One region of the Streptomyces thermospinosisporus genome, then DNA from elsewhere that is predicted to be linked to it. Evidence: riboswitches for the same ligand, from Rfam matches in the RefSeq annotation. Region 1 holds a riboswitch; the other holds the start of a gene.
The links. Region 1 has a riboswitch for cyclic di-AMP ahead of ABD207_RS13880 (C40 family peptidase). Riboswitches for the same ligand answer to the same signal wherever they lie in the genome.
Positions count from the first base shown of each region.

Region 1 (4,205 bases):
CGTGCTGTGGACCTGATCCCCTCCGGCACCGGTCCCGGCCCGACCGCGGAGCGGACCGCGCCGATCGCGACCGTCAGCCAGGCGGCCACCGCGATCCACACCAGCACCTCTCCCAGCCCCTCGAGCCACGGGGCGTCGACCACGGCGGACGTGGACAGCGCCGCCGTCGCCGTCATCCCCAGCGGGAACACCGTCGACCAGCGCCGCGGATCGTAGGCCGTCCGCGGCCAGCGGATCTCGCCGGCCAGCAGCACCACGCACAGGACCAGGTCCAGCACCACCAGCACCATGGTCATGACGCGCAGCACATGGCTGTCGTCGACGTTCCACAGGTACAGCCGCATGCTGTCGGCGGCCAGCAGCTTCGAACCGGCCAGCGCCGAGATGCCGAGCGCGCCCGCCGCCACCCAGTGGTCGCCCTTGCCCTCGGCCGTCTGCCGGAGGTCGAATCGGGCGAGGGCGAAGGCGTAGAGCACCAGCCCGAACCAGAACAGCGCCAGCGCCGCATGCGCCAGCCACGCCGCCGACTCGGCCGCGGCGAGCGTCGCCGCCAGCAGAGCCAGCCCCTGCGTGGCCACGCAGCACAGGAACACCGCCCCGGGCATCCTCGGCCGCCAGCTCCCCACCACCAGGACGAGCAGCGGCGGCCAGAGCACCGCGGCCAGCGCCAGCAGCGCCTCGGCGAGCGTGCTCCAGTCCTCCGCGGCGAAGCGTGAGCCGATCACGGTGGTGGCCGCCACGGCGGTGAGCGCGCCCGGTGTCTGCGCCTCCGCCCGCCACCGCGTGCGCTCCCGCAGCAGCCGCAGCGCGAACTCCGCCGCCAGCCCCGCCCACGCGACGCAGGCCGCCCCGAGCATGGTCCGCGAGAGCACCTCGTACTCCGCCGGATGCAGCGCCAGCGACACGATGCCGCAGGCCATCACGGCGGCACCCTCCGCCGGGGACCGCCGCGCCCACCAGGTGCGGAAGGGGGACGGGCGGGAGGGGCGAGACATGCGCCGATGCTAGAAGAGCCGCCCCACGACACCCCGCCGGGCAACGCGCGCCCGCGCACGATCACCCGCGCAGGGGCATCGCTCGCGCAGAGGCACCATTCGGGTGCGCCCGCCGCACGCCCAGGCCGCCGGCGGGGCGGACTCCGCTTCGTCCGTCAGCCGGGGCGGACCGTCCCTTCTCCGCCAGGGCCTTCTCCGCCAGGGCCTTCTCTGTCAGGCGGGCCGGACCACGCTGTGGATCGCAGACTCGCCGTCGTAGTAGATCGACTCCTCGCGCACATAGGTGCCCGGCTTCGGGGCGTGGATCATCATGCCGTTGCCTATGTAGATGCCCACGTGGGTGACGTCGTCGTAGAAGAAGACCAGGTCACCGGGCTGCGCCTGGGACACCGGGACCGTCGTGCCGGCGTTCACCTGGTCGTAGGTGGTGCGCGGGAGGGTGACCCCGGCGGCCTTCCAGGCGGCCTGGGTCAGGCCGGAGCAGTCGTAGGAGCCGGGACCGGTCGCGCCCCATACGTACGGCTTGCCGATCTGGGCGCGGGCGAAGGCGATGGCCTTCGCGGCCTTGGTGGCGTACGACGAGTCCGTCGGGGGCGGAGTCGTCGTGCCCGAGGAGGAGCCGGACGAGCCGCTCTCCTGCTGAGCCGCCTCTCGCTGTGCCGCCTCCTGGGCCTTGCGCTGCTCCTCCTGCTGCCGGGCCAGCTCGGCGGCCTTGCGGGCGGCCTCCTCCTGCTTCTTCTTCTCGATCGCCGCGAGCCGCGCCTTCTCCTCGGCTGTCAGCTTCGACATCAGCTCGCGCGCCTCGGCCAGCTTCTTCTGGACCTTCGCCTTGGCGGCCTTCAGGTCGTTCTGCGACTCGGTGAGCGTCTGGAGGCTCTCGGTGGCCTCCTTCCGCTTCTTCATCGTCGCGGACTGCTGCTCGACGTAGTCGTCGACCGCTTCCTTCTGGCGGCCGGTCATCCGGCCCATCAGATGCTGCTGGTCGAAGACCTCCTGCGGCGAGTCCGCGAGCAGGAAGGTGGCGGTGTTGGACACGCCCGCGCCGGTGCGGTACTGGGCGGCGGCGTAGGAACCGAGCTGTTCCCGCGCCTCGTTGAGCTTCTGGGTGCGCTGGGCGACGTCGTCGAGCAGGGAGTCGACGCGCTTGCGCTGCTTCGCGGTCTTCTCCTTGGCCGCGTTGTACTTCTCGGTCGCCCACTCCGCCTGGCGGTACAGGTCGCCGACCTTCTTCTCGACCTCTTCGAGACTCGGCTTGTCGTCCGTCGGGGCGGCGTTGGCGGTCTGGCCCAGCAGGGCCACGGAGGTGAGGGCAGCCGTGGCGAGGGCGGGGGTGCGTATGCCTGCCACGCGTGGTACGGGGGTGCGCGACTTGCGATGCGACGCCAAGGGAGGCGACTCCTTCCAATGGTCCGCCTACCGGGTTAGCTGTCGGGTTCGGGCGGGTGCTTGGAAGGGTTGCCCTACGGCTGCTCCGCACGGGAGTGAGCCGATTCACCCCAGGTCTCGGTTGGGTCCCCGGCTCCGGGTGCCATCGGTCGGCACTGCCGGACTCGGCGGAGGCCGTGCGGTCCGGCGAGGTTCGCCGGTGGGGGTCGTACGGCCCGTCGGCACGGTAGCCAACTGGTGTGGCCCCTGTGAAGGTTGGTGGGCGATATGCCCGATACATTTTCGTGACCTTAGGGTCCGGGTGACACAGGGTGCCCGGCCGGTGCTCGACGGTGTCCGGGCCGGCGGCCCGGATCCGCCCGCCGGGAAGGGCCGGGAAGGCCGGGAAGGGCCGGGAAGGCCGGGAAGGGCGGGAAGGGCGTGGCGGGCGTCCGCCGGGAATGTGTGGATGTTCCGGGGCGGACCCGGGCTGTCGGTGGTGCGCCCTAGACTCGGAGAGCGATGAGCAGCCTCTTTGACGACAGCTTCCTGGCGAACCTCCAGGCCCAGCCGGGCCCCGCGGACGAGCCGCCGCCACCACCCGAGGACGATCACGTACCGGAGCCGCTCCCGGACGATCTGTTCGGCGGGAAGTTCGACGTGCCGCCGGAGCGTGAGGAGTACTACCGCGACGGCGCCCCCCGCCCGGTGACCGACTCCGCCGCGCTCCTGGAGGGGCTCAACGACAATCAGCGCGCCGCCGTCGTCCACTCCGGCTCACCCCTGCTCATCGTGGCCGGTGCCGGCTCCGGCAAGACCCGTGTGCTCACCCACCGCATCGCCTATCTGCTCGCCGAGCGGAACGTGCATCCGGGGCAGATCCTGGCGATCACCTTCACCAACAAGGCCGCCGGCGAGATGAAGGAGCGCGTCGAGCAGCTCGTCGGCCCGCGCGCCAACGCGATGTGGGTGATGACCTTCCACAGCGCCTGCGTGCGCATCCTGCGCCGCGAGTCGAAGAAGCTCGGCTTCACCTCGTCGTTCTCGATCTACGACGCCGCCGACTCCAAGCGGCTGATGGCGCTGGTCTGCCGTGATCTCGAGCTGGACCCCAAGCGCTACCCGCCGAAGTCCTTCAGCGCCAAGATCAGCAATCTGAAGAACGAGCTGATCGACGAGGAGGACTTCGCCGCCCAGGCCTCCGACGGCTTCGAGAAGACGCTCGCCCAGGCCTACGCCCTCTACCAGTCGCGGCTGCGCGAGGCCAACGCCCTCGACTTCGACGACCTGATCATGACGACGGTCAATCTGCTCCGCGCCTTCCCGGACGTCGCCGAGCACTACCGCCGCCGCTTCCGCCACGTCCTGGTCGACGAGTACCAGGACACCAACCACGCCCAGTACGCCCTGGTGCGCGAGCTGGTCGGCCCCACCGAGCACCCCGTGGACGTGCCGCCCGAGGCCGAGATCCCGCCCGCCGAGCTGTGCGTGGTGGGCGACGCCGACCAGTCGATCTACGCCTTCCGCGGCGCGACGATCCGCAACATCCTCCAGTTCGAGGAGGACTACCCGGACGCGACGACCATCCTGCTGGAGCAGAACTACCGCTCCACCCAGACGATCCTCAGCGCCGCCAACGCGGTCATCGAGCGCAACGAGTCCCGCCGCCCCAAGAACCTGTGGACCAACGCCGGAGCCGGCTGCCCGATCACCGGGTACGTCGCGGACACCGAGCACGACGAGGCCCAGTTCGTCGCCGACGAGATAGACCGCCTGGTCGACGCGGGCGAGGCCAAGGCCGGCGATGTCGCCGTCTTCTACCGCACCAACGCCCAGTCCCGTGTC
Region 1 covers NZ_BAAAIZ010000036.1:6,564-10,768, reverse strand. Annotated here, with positions in the region: gene ABD207_RS13885 (tellurite resistance/C4-dicarboxylate transporter family protein) at 1-995, opposite strand, end outside; gene ABD207_RS13890 (hypothetical protein) at 1-16, shown strand, start outside; gene ABD207_RS13880 (C40 family peptidase) at 1,209-2,381, opposite strand; cyclic di-AMP (ydaO/yuaA leader) riboswitch at 2,389-2,546, opposite strand; gene pcrA (DNA helicase PcrA) at 2,883-4,205, shown strand, end outside.

Region 2 (4,205 bases), on a different contig from region 1:
GCTGGCTGGACGTGAAGGCCTCCGGCGACGTGGAGGTGCCGGTGATCGAGGCCGCCATCGACGAGGAGCTGGCGCGGTTCGCCGAGCACGGCCCCACCCCCGAGGAGATGGAGCGCGCCCAGGCCCAGCTGGAGCGCGAGTGGCTGGACCGGCTCGGCACGGTCGCCGGCCGCGCCGACGAACTGTGCCGCTACGCCGTCCTGTTCGGCGACCCGCAGCTCGCCCTGACGGCCGTGCAGCGCGTCCTGGACGTGACGGCCGAGGAGGTCCAGGAGGTCGCCCAGGCCCGCCTGCGGCCGGACAACCGCGCGGTGCTCGTCTACGAGCCCGTCGCCACGGAAGACAGCGCCGAGGGCGCGGAGGAAGCCGCTGCCCTCGCCGGCAGCGACGAGATCGAGGAGGCGGCGAAGTGACCGAGCTCGCCACGATGGAGTTCCACCCCCAGCCGCAGGCGGGCGAGGCCAAGCCGTGGGCGTTCCCGGCCCCCGAGCGCAGCACGCTCGGCAACGGCCTGACCGTGCTGCGCTGCCACCGCCCCGGCCAGCAGGTCGTCGCCGTCGAAGTGCTGCTCGACGCGCCCCTGGACGCCGAGCCGGCCGGTCTCGACGGCGTCGCCACGATCATGGCGCGCGCCTTCTCCGAGGGCACCGACAAGCACTCCGCCGAGGAGTTCGCCGCCGAGCTGGAGCGCTGCGGCGCCACCCTGGACGCGCACGCCGACCACCCGGGCGTCCGTCTGAGCCTGGAGGTCCCCGCCTCCCGGCTGGCCAAGGGCCTGGGCCTGATCGCCGACGCGCTCCGGGCGCCCGCGTTCGCCGACAGCGAGGTCGAGCGCCTGGTGCGCAACCGGCTCGACGAGATCCCGCACGAGCTGGCCAACCCCTCCCGCCGTGCCGCCAAGGAGCTCTCCAAGGAGCTGTTCCCGGCCGACTCCCGCATGTCGCGCCCCCGCCAGGGCACCGAGGAGACCGTCGCCGGCATCGACTCCAAGGCCGTACGCGCCTTCTATGACCGGCATGTCCGCCCGGCCACGGCGACCGTGGTGGTCGTCGGCGACCTCACCGGCGTCGACCTCGACGCGCTGCTCGGCGACACGCTGGGCACCTGGACCGGCTCCACGGCCCAGCCGCGGCCCGTCCCGCCGGTGATCGCGGACGACACCGGCCGCGTGGTGATCGTGGACCGCCCCGGCGCCGTCCAGACCCAGCTGCTGATCGGCCGGACCGGCCCCGACCGGCACGACCGCGTCTGGCCCGCGCAGGTGCTGGGCACCTACTGCCTCGGCGGCACCCTCACCTCCCGCCTGGACCGCGTGCTGCGCGAGGAGAAGGGCTACACCTACGGCGTCCGGGCGTTCACCCAGGTCCTGCGGTCCGCGCCGGACGGCACCGGCGCCGCGATGCTCGCCATCAGCGGCTCCGTGGACACCCCGAACACCGGGCCCGCGCTGCAGGACCTGTGGACCGTGCTGCGCACCCTCGCCGCGGAGGGGCTCACCGACGCGGAGCGGGACGTTGCCGTGCAGAACCTGGTCGGGGTGGCGCCGCTGAAGTACGAGACCGCCGCGGCCGTCGCGAGCACCCTCGCCGACCAGGTCGAGCAGCACCTGCCGGACGACTACCAGGCCGAGCTGTACCGGCAGTTGGCCGCCACCGGCACCGTGGAGGCCACCGCCGCGGTGGTGAACGCCTTCCCGGTGGACCGTCTGGTGACCGTGCTCGTCGGTGACGCGGCGCGGATCAAGGCGCCCGTGGAGGCCCTCGGCATCGGTGACGTCACCGTCGTGAGCGCCGAGTAGACGCCCGTGCGGGCGGCGAGTTGACGGTTGGTCGACGGCGCTGACAGCGCGGACACCGGGCGGACGGAGCGCCGGACGCCTCCGCGCGGCACGCGCGGGTGAGCCCTGGTGGCGGAAACGTCACCAGGGCTCACTTATGCCCGGATTGAGGCGGAGGGGGCCTGTCTGCCCTGTGGGATGCGCTACAAAAACCGGGATCCGTTTGGGAATTGAAACTCGCCCCGTTTAGCGTCGTGCGGGCTGTTCGTCAGGCAGTGCGCCGCACCCGCGGCACCGGACAGTCATCGCCGAGTCCCCGTACGGCGCGAGCCAGGGGAGCCGGGGACCCATAGGCAGTCCCTGGGGTGAATCGGACGCCCGCGCGCACCGCGAGGGGGTCCGTAGGAGACCTTCCTGCTCCGAACCCGTCAGCTAACCCGGTAGGCGAGAGGGAAGGAAAGGACCAGTCTGTACATGGCGTTGACCCGCGCCACGGGCAAGCATCGTCGTCCCAGCCGGATCCACCGCGGCACCGCGCGCGCCGCGGGCATAGCGGCCCTCACCGGCACCGGCGTCGTCGGTTCGCTCGCCGCTCCCGCCCTCGCCGCAGAGCCCGCCGCGGCGCAGACCGGCCTCACCCCCGTCATCGACATGGGCGACACGGTCGCCGACCGGATCGACGCCCAGGCCGCCGCCCAGCACGAGGCGGCGCGCGAGGCCGCCGAGGAGGCAGCCCGCAAGGCCGCCGAGGAGGCCGCCCGCAAGAAGGCGGCCAAGGCGGCCGCCGAGGCCCGGGCCGCCAAGGTGCGCGCCGAGCGCGAGGCCGAGCGCAAGCGCCTCAACACCTTCGTCTCCCCGATCGCCGGCTCCTACGTCTCCACCTCCTACCAGGCCGGCGGCGCCGTCTGGTCCTCCGGCAGCCACACCGGCATCGACTTCCACGCCGCGAGCGGCACCCCCGTCCGGTCCGTCGGCAGGGGCACCGTCGTGGAGGCCGGCTGGGGCGGCGCGTACGGCAACCAGGTCGTCATCAAGATGCACGACGGCACCTACACCCAGTACGCCCACCTGTCCTCGATCAGCGTCTCGGCCGGCCAGCAGGTCACCGCGGGCCAGCAGATCGGCAACTCCGGCGCGACCGGCAACGTCACCGGCGCCCACCTGCACTTCGAGGCCCGCACCAGCGCCGAGTACGGGTCCGACATCGACCCGGTCGGCTACCTCCGCGCGCACGGCGTCAAGCTCTGAGAGCACGCCCTTCGTCAAGCTCCGAACTGCGCGCCTCCGCCTTCCCCTTCTGGCCCCGGCTCCCCGAGCCGGGGCTTTCGGCTTCCCCGGGGCCGGGCGAGCCGGGGCTTTCGGCTTCCCCGGGGCCGGGCGCGCCCGGTTGTCCAAAAACAAGTATGAGTTCCGGCTCACCGTCGGAAATTCCTCCGGATTGCAATAGAGTCACGAAACAACACGTCCTTCGTCGGCGTGTCACGGGGATTGAGCCGGAGGTCGGTCATGCGTATTCCCGCGCACTCGGTGTGCACGGCGATCCGGGACGACATCGTCGCCGGTGTATTCGAGCGCGGAAGCCGGCTCACCGAAGAACTCCTCGCCCGCCGCTACGGCGTCTCCCGCGTCCCCGTCCGCGAGGCGCTGCGCACCCTGGAGGCCGAGGGCTTCGTGGTGACCCGGCGGCACGCCGGCGCCTGCGTGGCGGAGCCCACCGAGCAGGAGGCCGCCGACCTGCTGGAGATGCGTCTGCTGCTGGAGCCGCTGGGAGCCGCGCGCGCCGCCCAGCGCCGCACGGACGCCCATCTGAAGGTGCTGCGCGGCCTGGTGCGCCTCGGGCAGGAGCGTGCCCGCCGGGGCAGCAGCGATGAACTGCGCTCTCTCGGCAGCTGGTTCCATGAGACGCTCGCCCAGGCCTCCGGCAGCCAGGCGCTGGCCTCGATGCTGACCCAGCTGCGGCACAAGATCGCCTGGATGTACGCCCTGGACGCACCGGCCGACCCGGCGGAGTACTGGGCGGAGCACGGCGCGATCGTGGACGCCGTGGCGCGCGGCGACGGCGAGCGCGCCCGCTCGCTGACCGCGCAGCACACCGAGCGCACCACCGCCGCGCACCGGCTGCGCGCCGCCCCGGGCGGCGACCGCACCGGCGAGCCTGTGAGGAACACGCAACATGCCGTAAACACGACGAGCGCTCGGAATTAACACGGGGGCCGTATACAAAGAGCGCGGGAAATTCGCGGGGGGATTTTTCTGCTGCCCGGAAAGCCCAATAGCTGTGCCGACGGGGGATCGGCCGCCCGGGGGAAATGAAAAGTGAGGGGTCCGCCCGGCGTCCGGGCGAACCCCTCACTTTGTGCCGCAACCATTCCGTGCGGAGGAATTCAGACGGTCTCGGGAAGCTCCTCGAGGCCCTCGGAGACCAGCT
Region 2 covers NZ_BAAAIZ010000067.1:77,376-81,580, forward strand. Annotated here, with positions in the region: gene ABD207_RS21685 (M16 family metallopeptidase) at 1-413, shown strand, start outside; gene ABD207_RS21690 (M16 family metallopeptidase) at 410-1,798, shown strand; cyclic di-AMP (ydaO/yuaA leader) riboswitch at 2,074-2,239, shown strand; gene ABD207_RS21695 (M23 family metallopeptidase) at 2,252-3,025, shown strand; gene ABD207_RS21700 (GntR family transcriptional regulator) at 3,284-3,982, shown strand; gene ABD207_RS21705 (HPr family phosphocarrier protein) at 4,162-4,205, opposite strand, start outside.
Region 2: another riboswitch for cyclic di-AMP. It lies ahead of ABD207_RS21695 (M23 family metallopeptidase); the one in region 1 lies ahead of ABD207_RS13880 (C40 family peptidase).